Regions from separate parts of the Bradyrhizobium sp. 18BD genome, predicted to be linked through region 1. Evidence: predicted binding sites of a transcription regulator. Region 1 holds the regulator's gene; each other region holds the start of a gene.
What was found. Region 1 encodes LexA, which represses DNA repair genes until DNA is damaged. Its sites were predicted from a motif close to TGTTCNNNNTGTGTTCNG; they were not measured.
Positions count from the first base shown of each region.

Region 2: the regulator LexA is predicted to act here: its motif matches at 2,828-2,845, upstream of uvrA (excinuclease ABC subunit UvrA).
Region 3: the regulator LexA is predicted to act here: its motif matches at 1,864-1,881, upstream of ruvC (crossover junction endodeoxyribonuclease RuvC).

Region 1 covers NZ_JAVAYL010000030.1:34,394-40,006, forward strand. Annotated here, with positions in the region: gene RAD16_RS37130 (ComEC/Rec2 family competence protein) at 1-859, shown strand, start outside; gene RAD16_RS37135 (GAF domain-containing protein) at 869-1,810, opposite strand; gene RAD16_RS37140 (hypothetical protein) at 2,003-2,434, opposite strand; gene RAD16_RS37145 (hypothetical protein) at 2,631-2,834, opposite strand; gene lexA (transcriptional repressor LexA) at 3,022-3,723, opposite strand; gene RAD16_RS37155 (molybdopterin molybdotransferase MoeA) at 3,900-5,111, opposite strand; gene RAD16_RS37160 (hypothetical protein) at 5,342-5,536, opposite strand.
Region 2 covers NZ_JAVAYL010000002.1:57,371-62,983, reverse strand. Annotated here, with positions in the region: gene RAD16_RS03465 (outer membrane protein) at 37-705, shown strand; gene RAD16_RS03460 (outer membrane protein) at 936-1,688, shown strand; gene RAD16_RS03455 (outer membrane protein) at 1,838-2,590, shown strand; gene uvrA (excinuclease ABC subunit UvrA) at 2,941-5,613, shown strand, end outside.
Region 3 covers NZ_JAVAYL010000015.1:171,645-177,257, reverse strand. Annotated here, with positions in the region: gene RAD16_RS26135 (methyl-accepting chemotaxis protein) at 1-743, opposite strand, end outside; gene RAD16_RS26130 (YebC/PmpR family DNA-binding transcriptional regulator) at 951-1,697, shown strand; gene ruvC (crossover junction endodeoxyribonuclease RuvC) at 1,912-2,439, shown strand; gene ruvA (Holliday junction branch migration protein RuvA) at 2,436-3,053, shown strand; gene ruvB (Holliday junction branch migration DNA helicase RuvB) at 3,050-4,111, shown strand; gene RAD16_RS26110 (DUF6869 domain-containing protein) at 4,210-5,091, shown strand; gene RAD16_RS26105 (metallophosphoesterase) at 5,197-5,613, shown strand, end outside.

The sequences.
Region 1 (5,613 bases):
GCCCTACGGCGTGCTGGCCAATCTCGGCGCCATGCCTGTCGTCTCGGCGCTGGTGATGCCGGCCGGGCTGCTGGGATTGCTTGCGGCGCCGTTCGGGCTCGACGGCGTGTTCTGGTGGCTGATGGGGATCGGCATCGACTGGATGGTCATGGTCTCGCGCTGGGTGGCGGCCCTGCCGGGTGCGATCGGCCGCCTTCCGGCGTTCGGGATCGCGCCGCTGATCGCGGCCAGCCTCGGGATCATCGTCATGGGTCTGCTGCGCACGCCGCTGCGGTGGTCGGGCGCGGCGGTGCTGCTGGTTGCGGTCCTGTGGGGGCTGACCGCGCGGCAGCCCGATATCCTGATCGCGAGTGACGGGCAGAGCGTCGCGGTGCGGGGCAGGAACGGGCACCTGCATTTGGTCAGGGCCAGCAAGGACGGCTTCCTGCTGAAGGAATGGCTCGCTGCCGACGCCGATCCGCGCGATACCGGGAGCGGCTCGCTCAGTGACGGCGTGTCATGCGATGAGGCCGGCTGTGTCACGCCGCTCGCCGACGGCCGCCTGGTCGCCCTGGCGTTGCGCATCGACGCGCTGGCGGACGATTGCAGCCGCGCCGCGCTGGTGGTGACGGCCCGTCCCGCGCCCCCGGATTGCGCTGCGATGGTCGTTGACCGGCAGCGTCTCGCTGCGCAGGGCGCGCTCGCGCTGACCCAGCGCGGTGACGGCTTTGCGGTTCAGGCAGTGAAAGCCAGAGGCACCGACCGCCCGTGGGCGCCGGCAGCCGCCGGCGAAGCGGATTTCGGCGTGAGCCTTGTGCCCCGGGCGGCGGCTCCCCGGGACGCCACGCCGTCCGAGGCCGATCTGCAGGCCGACGACTGAACGGGCCGGCTACAGGTACCAGGCCAGCACGGCGTCGAGCCCGGCGCTCCCGATCACCGGCAGGGCTACCATCTGGCTCAGTCCGGCGGCACGGGCCTCAATGGCTGCGACCGAACCATCATGCGCGAAATCGTCGTTGAGAGCGGGCATGCCGGTCGCCCAGGCGCCCCCGATGCTGCCGTCGCCCCTGGCGATGGATCTGGTCGCATAGAACGCGGCAAGGTCGGTCTGCGCGCTGCAATCGCCGGCGCGATAGACCAGCGCGGAACGGGCCTCGTTCGGCACCCAGATCTCGAAGCGCCGCGCGATCGGTGTCGCCTGCGCGGAGAGGAAGGTCAGCACCCAGGTCTGGTCGCGCTCGGTGCGGTAGGGAACGCCAACGCCGAGATTGATCCCGACCTCCGCGGCCTCCTCCCAGCGCAGGAAACTCTTGGCGTTGTGCAGGTCCTTGATGATCAGCGGCAGGCCGGCTTTCCAGGTGCGGCCCGGCAGGCCGAAGCCGCGCGGAAACCTGGTGTGGCGGGAGTTGAACTCGAACATGTCGGCGGTGCCATAGTAGCCGTCGACGAGTGCCATTTCGTGGGACGTATCGGGATCGTTGTGCCAGAGCTCGATCGCACCGACATGCGCCGCGTCGTCGCCGCAGAACAGCACCATCACGGCCTGCAGGAATTCGCCCGAAAAGACCGGCACCGCGACGCCGCAGGTGAGGCCTGCCGCGAGCGCCTGGTCGGTTCGCTTGAAATAGGAATTGGCGAATTTGGTGAGGATGACGGGATGACCGGCGGCCCAGGCCTTGCCGGGAAGGCCCTCGTCATGACCGAAGCGCAAGTCCTCGCTCACGGCCTTGAACGCGGACAGCCCCTCGCCGTAGAGGCCTCCTCCGAATTCCAGCCGCATGCGCGTGCGATCAGGCACCCAGAGTTCAACGACGCGAATGAAGGTTTTCATCGAACGTGTCCGCCGCCTCAAGTCACTGGCAGCATCGGCCATTTACCGGCGGAGCGGACGTTCAAAATTCAGGCAGGGCCGCGCAAACTTCGTGCGACGCAAGGGGAACACAAGCATCACCACGTCGCCGGCCACGGCCGGCGATGGCGATTTCCATTCTGGCCCCGACCTGCGAGCCGGGGATCGCTCCGATCAGCCGATCGGCAGACGCGTGATCGTCGGCCTGTCGGCAACGATTTGCGGCGTCTGCTCGCGCTCGCCGAGCGGCTGGGTCACGGGCAGTTGCAGCACGGTTGCGCGCTGGCCTTCGACGAGCTGTGTCACCAACACGTATTTGCCGTCGGCAAATTCGATCGCGTCGTGATGACGATCGGGAATGTGCGGATCGACCTTGCCGAACTTGCCGACGCGCGAATTGATCGTGCGTGTCCAGATCCAGCGATTGTCGTAACGGACGTTGTCGGCGAAAGCGAGCTCCGTTCCCGGCAGCAGACATACGGCGACGGACATGTCCGCTTCGGAAGCGAAGCCGCGCGTCGAGGTGCCGCGGAAGGTTGTCGTGACGATCGTCTCGCCGACTTCTGCGGGACGCGTCGCGACGGCGTGCAGGCTGTAGTCACACATCGTGTTGCTCCTCATTCGAAGATAGCAACCCGCGCCTCTGTTTCGGAGGCGCAGGCCTCTATCAGAGTGGAAGCCCATCAGGTTCTGCTTGGTTGTGGGCAAATCTGCGGCTTGGATCCGCGGGCCGCCATCACAATATCTTTTTCAAATACTGGAGGAACAAAGTCCGCTCCCGTGCATTTAGCGGCCTTATCCGTCAGCGGCCTGCAGGTGCCGACCAGCCGGAGTATGGCCAGACCGGTTGTGACGGCTGCGCGACGGCGTTGCGTGCATTGCGGAATTGTTCGCTCGCCGCTGCCGGTGTTGCCTTGCGGGCATGGTGCGGCTCTGCGGCGATGGCTTGCGACGCGGATTCTGCGATCAGCGCCATCATGATTGTGCTCAAGACGATCTTGCGCATGGTTGTCTCCTCGGTCTGTCAAAGGCCTTACGAAGCGATGCGGGCTTCGTGCGGCGTGCCGAGGATCTAGCGCTGGAGAGGTGGCGGGATAATCTGCGCAAAACCAGAAAGACTATCCAGCCGGAGCGGACAATCATCCGCTCCATCGTTTAAGGCGCGGTCGCCAGAGGGCGCCGCGCGGACGTGTTCAGTACTTCCGGTAAAGCCCGATCAGCTTGCCCTGAATCTTGACCCGGTTGGGCGGCAGGATGCGGACCTCATAGGCGGCGTTGGCGGGCTCGAGCGCGATCGAGGCGCCCCGGCGGCGGAAGCGCTTCAGGGTTGCCTCTTCGTCGTCGATCAGGGCCACCACGATGTCGCCGGTGTCGGCGCTCTCGTTGCGCTGGATCAGCGCCATGTCGCCGTCGAGGATGCCGGCTTCCACCATGGAATCGCCGCGCACTTCGAGCGCGTAGTGCTCGCCCGAGCCGAGCATGTCGGGCGGAACGCTGATGGTGTGGCTGCGGGTCTGCAACGCCTCGATCGGCGTGCCGGCCGCGATCCGACCCATCACCGGCACGGCGACGGGACGCTCGCCCTCGTCGGCGGGCGGGCTTGAGGTGGTGCGCACCTTGCCGAGATTGCCCTCGATGACGCTGGGCGTGAAGCCGCGGCGGTTGCCGGCGGCGGCCTGCAGCTCGGGCAGCTTGATCACCTCGATGGCGCGGGCGCGGTTGGGCAGGCGGCGGATGAAGCCGCGCTCCTCGAGCGCGGTGATCAGGCGATGGATGCCCGACTTCGAGCGCAGGTCGAGCGCGTCCTTCATCTCATCGAAGGAGGGCGGCACGCCGCTTTCCTTCAGCCGCTCGCTGATGAACCGCAGGAGCTCGTATTGTTTGCGCGTTAACATCTCGACCAAAATCCCCCGGTTGATGTCGTTCGATTCCGAGACGCTGAATTCAGCGATAAGCCGCTACATGCTCGAAACAAATCATGAACGGACACTATATGTTCGATACATGTTCCGCAACTGCTTAATTTACCGTGAACGCGACAAAGTTCGCGGAACGCGTGCGAACGAAGCGGTCAGACGGGCAGTCGCAGCACCTCGCAAGGCGCACCGGCCTCGGCCTTCGGTGCGAATGGTGCGCGCACGAGAAGTGCCTGTGCCGCAGCGAGATTCGCAAGCAGCGAGGAGTCCTGGTGGTTGACCGGATTGGCAACGAGCGTGCCGTCGTCGCGCATATCGAGGCGCGCGCGCAGATAATCCTCGCGCTGGTCATTGGCGCCGACGGCGCGGCCGAGCACGGCGCGTTCGCGGCGATGATGAATCACCTGCTGGCCTGCCAGCGCGCGAATCAGCGGCACCAGAAACAGGAAACCGCAAACGTAGGATGACACGGGATTGCCGGGCAGGCCGATCACGCGCATCGCCCCGAGTTGTCCGTTCATCATCGGCTTGCCCGGCCGCATCGCGATCTTCCAGAACGCCATCGAGATGCCTTCGTCCCGCAGCGCCTGCTGCACCAGGTCGTGGTCGCCGACCGAAGCACCGCCGGTGGTGATGAGGATATCGGCGCCGCTCTCGCGGGCGCGGCGGATACCGGCGGTGGTGGCGGCAAGCGTGTCGGCGGCGACGCCGAGGTCGATGGTGTCGGCGCCCTCGCTGCGGGCGAGCGCGTGCAGGGCGTAGCCGTTGGAATAGACGATCTGGCCGGGGCCGGGCGTCGTGCCCGGCATCACCAGCTCATCGCCGGTGGCGAGGACCGCAACCTTCGGGCGGCGACGGACGGGCAGAAGCGGGTGGTTCATCCCGGCGGCGAGGGCGAGGTCGCGCTCGGTGAGCCGGGCTCCCTTGCGCAGCAGCACGTCGCCTTCCGAGAAGTCGACGCCGGCGGGGCGGATGTGCCGTCCCGTCACCGCGGCTTCCTTGATCGTGATGCGCTTGCCGTCTGCGACCGTGTCCTCCTGGATCACGACCGCGTCGGCGCCGTCAGGCACGACGCCGCCGGTGAAGATCCGCACGGCTTGGCCGGCACCGACCGTTCCGGCGAATGGCCGGCCCGCCGCGACCTCGCCGATCACGGTGAGCTGGGCATCGACCTTCGCTGCGTCCGCCGCGCGTACCGCATAGCCGTCCATCGCCGACATCGCCTGCGGCGGCTGGGTCCGCTGCGCCGCGACGTCGCGGGCGAGCACGCGGTGAAAGGCTTGGTCGAGAGCGACCGATTCTTCGGGCAGCGGCTCTGCGCCGGCAAGCACCGCGGCGAGCGCGTCAGAAACCGGCATCAGGGCCACGGTGAAAACTCCAGCTGCGCCCGTTCGGGCAAATCGGCGGCGAGAGTTCTAGCCGAGTGCAGGCACAGAGGCAAAACGGGTGGCCGCGCGGGATGATTTATCCTGCGTCATGCGCTTGGCGATGAGAGGCAGCATCACGTCCGCCGCGGCATGATCCGGAAGGCGAGACAGACCGGCACGAGGGTGGCCATGGCGAGGACGAGAAAGACGAGAGCCACGGCCAGCATCGGTCAGGTCTCCGGCTGTTTGCCCGGACTGACGTCCGGCGCAATCGGCCCCTGATCCTTGTCGGGCATCGGGTCGGCCTGGGCTTTCAGGTCGGCGGCCTTGCTGATCAACTTTGCGGAGAGGTCAGAATCCGAAGTGGTTCTGGCGAATTTCATCAGCAGGGAGGCCTGCTTGGTGAGGTAGGTTTTGCCCAACACGACGATAGGTCCGATGTAGAATTCCCAACGGACTCATGAGTCCTGAACGGGACATTCGTTCCCCGAACTCCGTACAA
Region 2 (5,613 bases), on a different contig from region 1:
AGTCAAAATAGAAACTGGGACTGGGATTTGTTGAATATGAAGAAGATTTTCTTGGCTTCGGCCTGTCTGCTCGCCCTCACCGGTGCCGCGTCGGCTGCCGACCTTGCGGCTCGCCCCTACACCAAGGCTCCGGTGGCAGTGGCTTCGGTCTACAACTGGACCGGCTTCTACCTCGGTATCGTCGGTGGCGGTGCCTGGGAAGATGCGAACAGCCCGCGCATGCAGGGCGGGTTCGTCGGCGGCACCGGCGGCTACAACTGGCAGACCGGCAACGTCGTGTTCGGCGTCGAGGCTGATGGCTCGTGGGCTGACGTCAACGCCTCGGCGACTGCACTCGGCATCACCGTCGCCTCGAAGACCGACGCGCTCGGCACCGTCCGCGGCCGCATCGGCTATGCCGTCAACAACATCCTGTTCTACGGCACGGGCGGTTATGCCTGGATCGACAACAAGATCAGCGTCAGCGCGCTCGGCGTGACCCTCTCCGACAGCAAGTGGCACTCCGGCTGGACCGTCGGCGCTGGCGTCGAGGCGTTCTTCGCGCCGCAGTGGTCGGTTAAGGGCGAGTACCTCTATCGCAGCCTCGGCAGCGAGAACTACTTCTCGAATCTCGGCGTTCCGCTCGCTTCCGGCACGCTCAACTTCCACACCGTGCAGGTCGGCGTGAACTATCACTTCGGCGGCCCGATCGTCGCGAAGTACTGAGCTTCGTCTCACGACCGACGTCACATCGTCACGAAAGGCCGGCCTCGCGCCGGCCTTTTTGTTTTTGGCGCCCGACCCGCTCACCAGCATTTTCGGCCAGATGTGGCACCCGGGTGACACAACTTTTGGCTTTAGTAGTGTAAGGCAATGACATCAGTTGGGTCATTGGAGTCCGCTGCTCTTCCGCCGTCCGGAAGGCCACAACGAGAATCGAAACTGGGGAATCGATAATGAAGAAGGTTTTGCTGGCTTCGGCCAGCCTGTTCGCACTCAGCACGTTGGCACCGGCCTCGGCGGCCGATCTGGCGGCCCGCCCCTACACCAAGGCTCCCGTGGCTGTCGCCTCGGTCTACAACTGGACCGGCTTCTACATCGGCGCCAACGCCGGCGGCGGCTCGAGCCACAATTGCTGGGATACGACCTCTGCGTTTGGCGTGGCCGTTCCCGTCACGGCTGAGGGTTGCCACAATGCGACCGGCGCCATCGTCGGCGGCCAGATCGGCTATCGCTGGCAGTCCACCAACTGGGTGTTCGGCGTCGAAGCCCAGGGCGATTGGGCTGACCTGAAGGGCTCGAACACCAGCTCGCCCGCCGCTTTCTCCCCGCTGGTGAACACCACCAAGATCGACGCACTCGGCCTCTTCACCGGTCAGGTGGGCTACGCCTGGAATAACGTGCTCTGGTACGTGAAGGGCGGCGCGGCCGTCACCCACAACAAGTTCAGCGGCACCCTGCTTGGCGTCACGTTCGGCGACGCGAGCGAAACCCGTTGGGGCGGCGCCGTCGGCACCGGCATCGAATTCGGCTTCGCACCGAATTGGTCGGTTGCCGTCGAATACGACCACCTTTTCATGGGCAAGCACACCGACAGCTTCACGGTGCTTGGCGCCCCCTTCCGCGCCGACAGCATCAAGCAGGATGTGGATATGGGCACCGTCCGCCTGAACTACACCTTCGGTGGCCCGGTGGTGGCGAAGTACTGAGCTTCGCCTCGCCTACCGACGTCACATCGTCACGAAAGGCCGGCCTCGCGCCGGCCTTTTTGTTTTCGCGGGACACCGCGCCGAGCCGTCAAGGAATCGTAGGGCGCAAATCGCCCGCGCGAATTGGCTTGATGAGTTTGGGACGTGACATGAAAACCTGGGCGCTGGCCACTGTCGGCTCGTTCGCACTCGGCGCGGCTGTACCCGCCGGTGCCGCTGATCTTCCGCTCTACAAGGCGCCTGTGGCGCCGATCGCCGTCTACGACTGGAGCGGCGTCTATGCCGGCCTCAATGGCGGCGGCGGTTGGGCCCATGCCTGCTGGGCGGTGACCAGCGCGATTGGCGTCGCGGTCGATCCGGCGCTCGGCGAAGGCTGCCACAACGCCGGCGGCGGCACGGTCGGCGGACAGCTCGGCTATCGCTGGCAGAAGTCGCACTGGGTGTTCGGCCTCGAGGGCCAGGGCAACTGGGCCGACTTCAAAGGCAGCAATGTCAGTCTGGTGCTGGCACCACTGTCCAACCAGACCAAGATCGACAGCTTCGGCCTGCTCACCTGTCAGATGGGCTATGCCGTCAACAGCCTCTTGCTTTACGGCAAGGCCGGTGCAGCCGTGGCCCACGACAAATATGACCAGTTCATTCCGGGCGCCGTGCCGACCTTCAACAGCGTCAACCAGACTCGCTGGGGCTACACCATCGGCATCGGCATGGAATGGGGCTTTGCCCACAACTGGTCAGTCGGCGGCGAGTACAATCACGTCTTCCTCGGCCATCACAGCGCAGACTTCGCCACGCTGGTTGGCGGCCTGGCCGCGCACACCGAGCGGATCGGTCAGGACATCGACATGGGCCTGATCCGCATCAATTACCGCTGGGGCAACCCGGTCGTCGCGAAATTCTGAGCAAGAATACCGAAGCAAGAGTTTCTCGCAGGAACCTCCAAGTCCTGATCGGTAAGTCCTGATCGGTGCGGATCGCCCCAACTCCGCATCCAACCGCGAACGAAGGGCCGGCCTCGCGCCGGCCCTTTGCGTTTTGCTCGCGCTTTCCCGGCCTGTTCCGCGCCCCCCTGCTGCCAGATGCCGCCAACGCGCCAACAAACCGTTGACGATTCGCAAGTCCCACTGGAAATCCGCCTCCGTTCTTCCTACGTTCGCTGCCAACCCCATTGGCGCCGATCCCGGTTCCGGGCGAAGCGTGCCTTTACGTTGGCGCGATCGCGCGCTTTTGGGATTCCTTGAGGGCAACCCGGATGGATGAAGTGATCAAGGCGAAGCGCCAACAGCAGAACGCGGGCTCGAGCCTGCGCGCAATTACGATCCGTGGCGCGCGCGAGCACAACCTCAAGAACATCGACGTCGAGATTCCCCGCGACAAGCTCGTGGTGTTCACCGGCCTCTCCGGCTCCGGCAAATCCTCGCTCGCCTTCGACACCATCTACGCGGAAGGGCAGCGCCGCTACGTCGAGTCGCTCTCGGCCTATGCGCGCCAGTTCCTCGAGATGATGCAGAAGCCCGACGTGGACCAGATCGACGGCCTCTCGCCGGCGATCTCGATCGAGCAGAAGACGACCTCGAAGAACCCGCGCTCCACCGTCGGCACCGTCACCGAGATCTACGATTACATGCGCCTGCTCTGGGCGCGCGTCGGCGTGCCCTATTCGCCCGCCACGGGCCTGCCGATCGAAAGCCAGACCGTCTCGCAGATGGTCGACCGCGTGCTGGCGCTGCCTGAGGGCACCCGCCTCTATCTGCTCGCCCCCGTCGTGCGCGGCCGCAAGGGCGAGTACCGCAAGGAGCTGGCCGAATGGCTCAAGAAGGGCTTTCAGCGCGTCAAGATCGACGGCACCTTCTACGAGCTTGCGGAAGCGCCGACGCTCGACAAGAAATTCCCGCATGACATCGACGTCGTCGTCGATCGCATCGTGGTGCGCGCCGATATCGGCCAGCGCCTCGCCGAAAGCTTTGAGACCGCGCTGAAGCTCGCCGAGGGCCTCGCCGTGGTCGAGTTCGCCGACGCACCGGCGGCCGCGCCCGCGGAAGAGAAGGAGAAAAAGAAGACCGCAAAAATCCACGACAAGAGCGGGCCCGAGCGCATCCTGTTCTCGGAAAAGTTCGCCTGCCCCGTCTCCGGCTTCACCATCCCCGAGGTCGAGCCGCGCCTGTTCTCGTTCAACAATCCCTACGGCGCCTGCCCCGCCTGCGGCGGCCTCGGCGTCGAGCAGCATGTCGACGAAGACCTCGTCATCCCCGACAAGGAGCTCGCGATCGGCAAGGGCGCGATCGCGCCCTGGGCCAAGTCGTCGTCGCCCTATTACACGCAGACGCTGACGGCGCTCGGCAAGCACTACAAGTTCACACTGACCACCAAGTGGAAGGATCTGCCGAAGAAGACGCAGAACGCGATCCTCCATGGCTCCGGCGATGACGAGATCAAGTTCTCCTACGAGGACGGGGTGCGCTCCTACGACACCAAGAAGCCGTTCGAGGGCGTCATCACCAACATCAACCGCCGCTATCGCGAGACCGAAAGCGAGTGGGCGCGTGAGGAGCTGGCGAAGTATTTCCACGATGTGCCCTGCGGCGCCTGCAACGGTTTCCGCCTCAAGCCCGAAGCGCTCTGCGTCAAGGTCGGCAGCAAGCACATCGGCGAGATCTCGGAGCTGTCGGTCCGGAAGGCCGGCGAATGGTTCGAGACCGTGCCCGACGCGCTGAACGCGCAGCAGAACGAGATTGCGGGGCGGATCCTGAAGGAGATCCGCGAGCGCCTCACCTTCCTGCTCGACGTCGGCTTGAATTACCTCACGCTCTCGCGCTCCTCCGGCACCCTGTCCGGCGGCGAGAGTCAGCGCATCCGCCTCGCCTCGCAGATCGGCTCGGGCCTGACGGGTGTGCTCTACGTGCTGGACGAGCCCTCGATCGGCCTGCACCAGCGCGACAATGCGCGCCTGCTCGATACGCTGAAGCGCCTGCGCGATCTCGGCAACACCGTGGTCGTGGTCGAGCATGACGAGGACGCCATTCGCCTCGCCGACTACGTGCTCGACATCGGCCCCGGCGCCGGCATGCATGGCGGCCACATCGTCGCCGAAGGCACGCCCGCCGAGATCATGCGCAACCCGAAATCGCTGACCGGCAAATACCTCACCGGCGAGCTCGAGGTCGAGGTGCCGGAGCGGCGTCCGCCGAACCATCGCCGCACCATCAAGGTGGTCAACGCGCGCGGCAATAACCTCAAGAACGTCACGGCGGAAATTCCGCTCGGCCTGTTCACGGCCGTCACCGGCGTCTCCGGCGGCGGCAAGTCGACGCTGCTGATCGATACGCTCTACAAGGCCATCGCGCGCAAGCTCAACGGCGCCAGCGAAGGCGCAGCCCCGCACGACCGCATCGAGGGCTTGGAGCATATCGACAAGATCATCGACATCGACCAGTCGCCGATCGGCCGCACCCCGCGCTCCAACCCTGCGACCTATACCGGCGCCTTCACGCCGATCCGCGAGTGGTTCGCAGGGCTCCCCGAAGCCAAGGCGCGCGGCTACGAACCGGGCCGCTTCTCCTTCAACGTCAAGGGCGGCCGCTGCGAGGCCTGCCAGGGCGACGGCGTCATCAAGATCGAGATGCATTTCCTGCCCGACGTCTACGTCACCTGCGACGTCTGCAAGGGCAAGCGCTACAACCGCGAGACGCTCGAAGTCCTGTTCAAGGGCAAGAGCATCGCCGACGTGCTCGACATGACCGTCGAGGAAGCCGCCGAGTTCTTCAAGGCGGTCCCGCGCGTGCGCGAGACTTTTCAGACCCTGCACCGCGTCGGGCTCGACTACATTCACGTCGGCCAGCAGGCGACAACTCTCTCGGGCGGTGAGGCGCAACGCGTCAAACTGGCAAAAGAGCTGTCCAAGCGCGCCACCGGCCGCACGCTCTAC
Region 3 (5,613 bases), on a different contig from region 1:
TTCTGCTCGGCGACGGCGCCGTTGACGGTGTCGAACACCGGGCGGATCGCCTCGATCGCCTGCGAGATGCGGTGCACGGCATCGGCCGAGCCGGCGGCGTCGCGCTGCAAGGCGTCGATCTTCCGGGAAATCTCTTCCGTGGCGCCTTGCGTCTGCACCGCGAGTGCCTTGACCTCGGTCGCGACCACCGCAAAGCCCTTACCGGCGGCGCCGGCGCGTGCGGCCTCGATGGTCGAATTGAGCGCGAGCAGCGTCGTCTGCCGTGCGATCTGCGCGATCAGATTGACGACGTTGCCGATGGCCGCGGAGGATTCGCGCAAGCGGTCGACATTGGCGCGGGCTTCCTGCGCCGCGGCGCTGGCCTCGTCGGCGAGCTTGCCGGCGGCGCGGACCTGCGCCCCGATGCCCTGCGCGGACTGGGTGAACTTGTCGGCGGCGTGGGCGAAGGTGGACGCAGTCGATTGCGCGGCGTTGCTGCGGCCGGTCAGGGCGTCGGTGCGGTCGCGGATCGTGGCCAGCGTTACGGCAGTCGCCTCGGCGCCGCCGGCGACCGAATTGGCGGCGCGCTCGAGCTGGCGGATCATGGCCCCGAGCTCGAGTTCCAGCAGTTCCAGGATTTCCCTGGCGGAATCACCCTCGGTGGCCGGGGCGGGGGCGGCATCGACCGGCGACTGCGAGACTTGCGGCACTGCGGCAAGCGCAGGCGTATCCGGCAGACGCTTCCGAAATAATGCGAACGCCATCAGGTCAACTCTTGTCGGGAGACGGGCGGACGCTATTTTCGCAAGCCGGAATGAAATCAGGGTTAACGGTGCCTGACTTCTGGGCACGGGCCACTACGTTATTACCTTAAAGTCGTAGAGCCTCTTTCATTCCGGTGGGTTGGCGGCCTATAACGCCGCGCTTCCCTCGCTCACTTTTGGCGCACGATTCCCTAGAGAAGATCACGCATGGCCGGACATTCCCAATTCAAGAACATCATGCACCGCAAGGGGCGGCAGGATGCGCAGAAGTCGAAACTGTTCGGAAAGCTGGCGCGGGAAATCACCGTCGCCGCCAAGCTGGGCACGCCCGACCCCGCCATGAACCCCCGCCTGCGCGCGGCCATCATCGCGGCTCGGCAGGAGAACATGCCGAAGGACAATATCGAGCGCGCGGTCAAGAAAGCGCTCGGCAACGAGGGCGAGAACTATGACGAGATCCGCTACGAGGGCTATGGCCCGGGCGGTGTCGCCGTCATCGTCGAGGCGCTGACCGACAACCGCAACCGTGCCGCCTCCGACATCCGCTCCTTCTTCACCAAATCGGGCGGCAATCTCGGCGAAACCGGCTCGGTGTCGTTCATGTTCGACCGCACCGGCATCATCGAATACGATCGCAGCGTCGCCGATGACGACGCCGTGCTCGATGCCGCGATCGAGGCCGGCGCCGACGACGTGGTGTCCAGCGAAAGCGGCCACGAGATCTACGCCTCGACCGAAAGCTATCGCGACGTCGCCAAAGCGCTGGAAGCCAAGTTCGGCGAGCCGCGCAAGGCCGCGCTGATCTGGAAGCCGCAGAACACGGTGGCGGTGGACGACGAGACCGGCGAGAAGCTGCTCAAGCTGATGGATCTGCTTAACGAGCACGACGACGTGCAGAACGTCTACGCCAATTTCGAGGTGTCGGACGCGCTGGTCGCGAAGATGGGCGGATAGGGGTTCTCGTGTCCCGGACGCGCTGCACCGTGAAACGCTGCTGCGCAGAGCCGGGACCCATGGTGCGTCATATGTAGGCGGCGATATGGGCCCCGGTTCTGCGACGCATCACTTCGTGCTGCGTCGCGCCCGGGGCACAGCCACTCCCCACTTCCCCTGTTACTTCCGTTCTGTTTCTGTTTCCCCTGCGGCGGCCAGCCGCTATCACTGGCCCATGACCGCGCTCCCGATTCGCGTCCCCGTTCGCATCATCGGCATCGACCCCGGCCTGCGCCGCACCGGCTGGGGCGTGATCGAGGCCGACGGCAACCGATTGATCTACGTCGCCTGCGGTTCGGTGGAACCACCGGACGATCTGCCGCTGTCGAGCCGGCTGCTCGCGATCCACGAGGGGCTCGCTTCGGTCCTGTCCGATCACAAGCCGATGGAAGCGGCGGTCGAGCAGACGTTCATCAACAAGGACGGCGCCGCGACGCTGAAGCTGGGCCAGGCCCGCGGCGTCGCCATGCTGGCGCCCGCAATGTTCGGCATCTCTGTTGCCGAATACGCGCCGAACCAGGTGAAGAAGACCGTGGTCGGGGCCGGCCATGCCGACAAGCAGCAGATCGGAATGATGCTGAAGATATTACTGCCGAAGGCCGAACCGCCGTCCGCGGACGCCGCCGACGCGCTCGCCATCGCCATCACCCATGCCCATCACCGCCAGAGCACGGCGCTCAGGCTGAAGGTGGCCGGACTATGATCGGCAAGCTCAAGGGCCTGATCGATTCCTACGGCGAGGATTTTGTCATCCTCGACGTCGGCGGCGTCGGCTACCAGGTGCATTGCTCGACGCGCACGCTGCAGCATCTGCCGTCTCCGGGCGGGGCGGCCGTGCTGTCGATCGAGACCTATGTCCGTGAGGACCAGATCAAGCTGTTCGGCTTCCGCACCGATCAGGAGCGGGAATGGTTTCGCCTGCTCCAGACCGTGCAGGGCGTCGGCGCCAAGGTCGCGCTCGCGGTGCTCGGTACGCTGGCGCCTTCCGATCTCGCCAACGCCATTGCGCTGCGTGACAAGGCCGCGGTGTCGCGCACGCCCGGCGTCGGGCCCAAGGTCGCCGAGCGCATCGTCACCGAGCTGAAGGACAAGGCGCCAGCTTTCGCCAATGTCGATCCCGCCGTCGTGCATCTCGCCGGCGCCGTCGACGATCAGCGCGCACCGCGGCCCGTGGCGGATGCGATCTCCGCGCTGGTCAATCTCGGTTACGGTCAGCCGCAGGCCGCCGCAGCCATTGCATCGGCATCGCGCAGCGCAGGTGAAGGTGCTGAAACGGCGCAGCTCATCCGCCTCGGCCTGAAGGAGCTCGCCAAGTGAGCGATCCCAAGGCCAACCGCATGGTCTCGCCCGAGCGCCGCAGCGACGATGTCGGCGACACCGCGTTGCGCCCGCAATCGCTGTCCGACTTCGTCGGCCAGCAGCAGGCACGCAAGAATCTCTCGATCTTCATCGAAGCCGCGCGCAAGCGTGGCGAGGCGCTGGATCACGTGCTGTTCGTCGGTCCCCCCGGCCTCGGCAAGACCACGCTGGCGCAGATCGTGGCCAAGGAGCTCGGCGTCGGTTTTCGCGCAACGTCGGGTCCCGTGATCGCCAAGGCCGGCGATCTCGCCGCGCTGCTGACCAATCTCGAAGAGCGCGACGTGCTCTTCATCGACGAGATCCATCGCCTCAACCCCGCGGTCGAAGAGGTGCTCTATCCCGCGATGGAGGATTTCCAGCTCGACCTCATCATCGGCGAAGGCCCGGCGGCGCGCTCGGTGAAGATAGAGCTGTCGAAGTTCACCCTCGTCGGGGCCACCACGCGCGCCGGCCTCCTCACCAATCCCTTGCGCGACCGCTTCGGCATTCCGGTGCGGCTCAACTTCTACACCATCGAGGAGCTCGAGAGCATCGTCAGCCGCGGCGCGCGCGTGCTCAAGGTCGGCATGAGCGCCGATGGCGCCAACGAGATCGCGCGCCGCGCCCGCGGCACGCCGCGCATCGCCGGGCGCCTGCTCAGGCGCGTGCGCGATTTTGCCTCGGCGGCGAATGCCGACACGATCGATCGCAAGATCGCCGACCACGCACTCAGTGCGCTCGAGGTCGACGCCGCCGGCCTCGACGCCATGGACCGCCGCTACCTCTCGACCATCGCGCTCAACTATGGCGGCGGCCCGGTCGGTGTCGAGACGATGGCCGCGGCGCTCTCCGAGCCGCGCGATGCGATCGAGGACATCATCGAGCCCTATCTCATCCAGTGCGGCTATCTTCAGCGCACCCCGCGCGGCCGGCTGCTCACCTCGCACGCCTTCCGTCATCTCGGCATCGCCGAGCCCTCACGCGATGCGGCGGCACAGTTTGGCCTGTTCGGCACTGATCAGGCCGACGACGACTGACTGTCACAATTGGTGAACCCACGAGTTCCACCCGTCACTAATGCGAACGAGCAGCGATCGGGATTGCTGCTCACGCACATGGACCGGAGTGGGAAGAGATGGGGCAGCAAGACATCGGGCAGACTGACGCGACGCTGCTGGAGACGATCGCGGCCGCGCCGCAACTGCGTACGCCCGACGAGACCGAGGCGTTTCTGGATCCGATGCCGCTCGCCGAATTGGCGTCGATGTGGTGCGCGCTTCAGCGCGTCAGCCGCCGCGACCAGGTCGGCAGCCTCTGGGCCCTCAAACTCTATTTCGAGCATCTGCCGCATCGCCGGCCGCAAGCCGCGCTCGATCTCGTGCTCGAAGTGCTCAGGACCGAGGCCGACAAGCCGACGGTGATGCAGCTCAACGACAAATTCCTGCTGGCGCTGTTCTATGCGCATGGCAAGGACGTGATGGCGCGCGTCGAGCAGGAAGCCGCGCACAATAACCGGCTGCGCTGGCTGCTTGGCGGCGTGCATGTCGCCGCTGACGATCCCCTGATGTCGCGCCTCGCAGGGCTTGCCGACAGCGAGGCCTGGCGTGCCGACCATCTGGCCCAGCGTACGCCGCGCGCGCCGCTCGATTGCGCCGGCATGCCGATCGCCGAACTCGCGCGCGCCTGGGTCGAGCAATATTCGAAGTCCGAACGCGATCAGGATGACAATCTGTTCATGATCATGGATTTCGAGCGCGATTTGCGCGAGGACGATCCTGACAGGATGATCGACCTGATCCTCGAGATCCTGAAGATCGAGTCCAATCCGGTGCTGCTGTCGCTACTGGCCGCAGGTCCGCTCGAAGATGTGATCAGCACCGGGACGATCGACCGTATCGAGCGCGAGGCGCGCGCCGATGCACGTTTTCGCGATCTGCTCGGCGGCGTCTTGTACTACCGCGCGCCCGACGAATTGAAGGCGCGGCTGGATGCGCTGGTCGGCGAGCGTCGCCGGTAACCTTTATGCGGAATTCTGCACGCGGCTGCAGACGGTCTGCACGAACGCACCCCAATTCCGCTCCAATCGGACAGCATCAAGAGGCCGCATCACCATCGGGCTTCCATGATCACGCGTCGTCATCTTATCCGTTCCATCGGCGCCCTGTCCGCCTTCGGCGTCTCGACCGCGGCCTATGGCGTTGGCGTCGAGCCGGTGCTGCGGCTTCGCGTCACCCGCTATCATCCAACACCCCGGCAATGGCCGGCGAATTTCCCGCTCAAGATCGCCGTGATCGCCGACATCCATGCCTGCGATCCCTGGATGTCGCTGGAGCGGATCGAGGCCATCGTCGATCGCACCAACGCGCTGAAGGCCGATATCATCGTGCTGCTCGGCGATTACGTCGCCGGCGTCCGCCGGGTCACGCGCATCATTCCGTCGAGCGAATGGGCCAAGGTGCTGGCCGGCCTCAAGGCGCCGCTCGGCGTCCATGCCGTGATGGGCAACCATGATTATTGGGACGACAGGACCGTGCAGCAG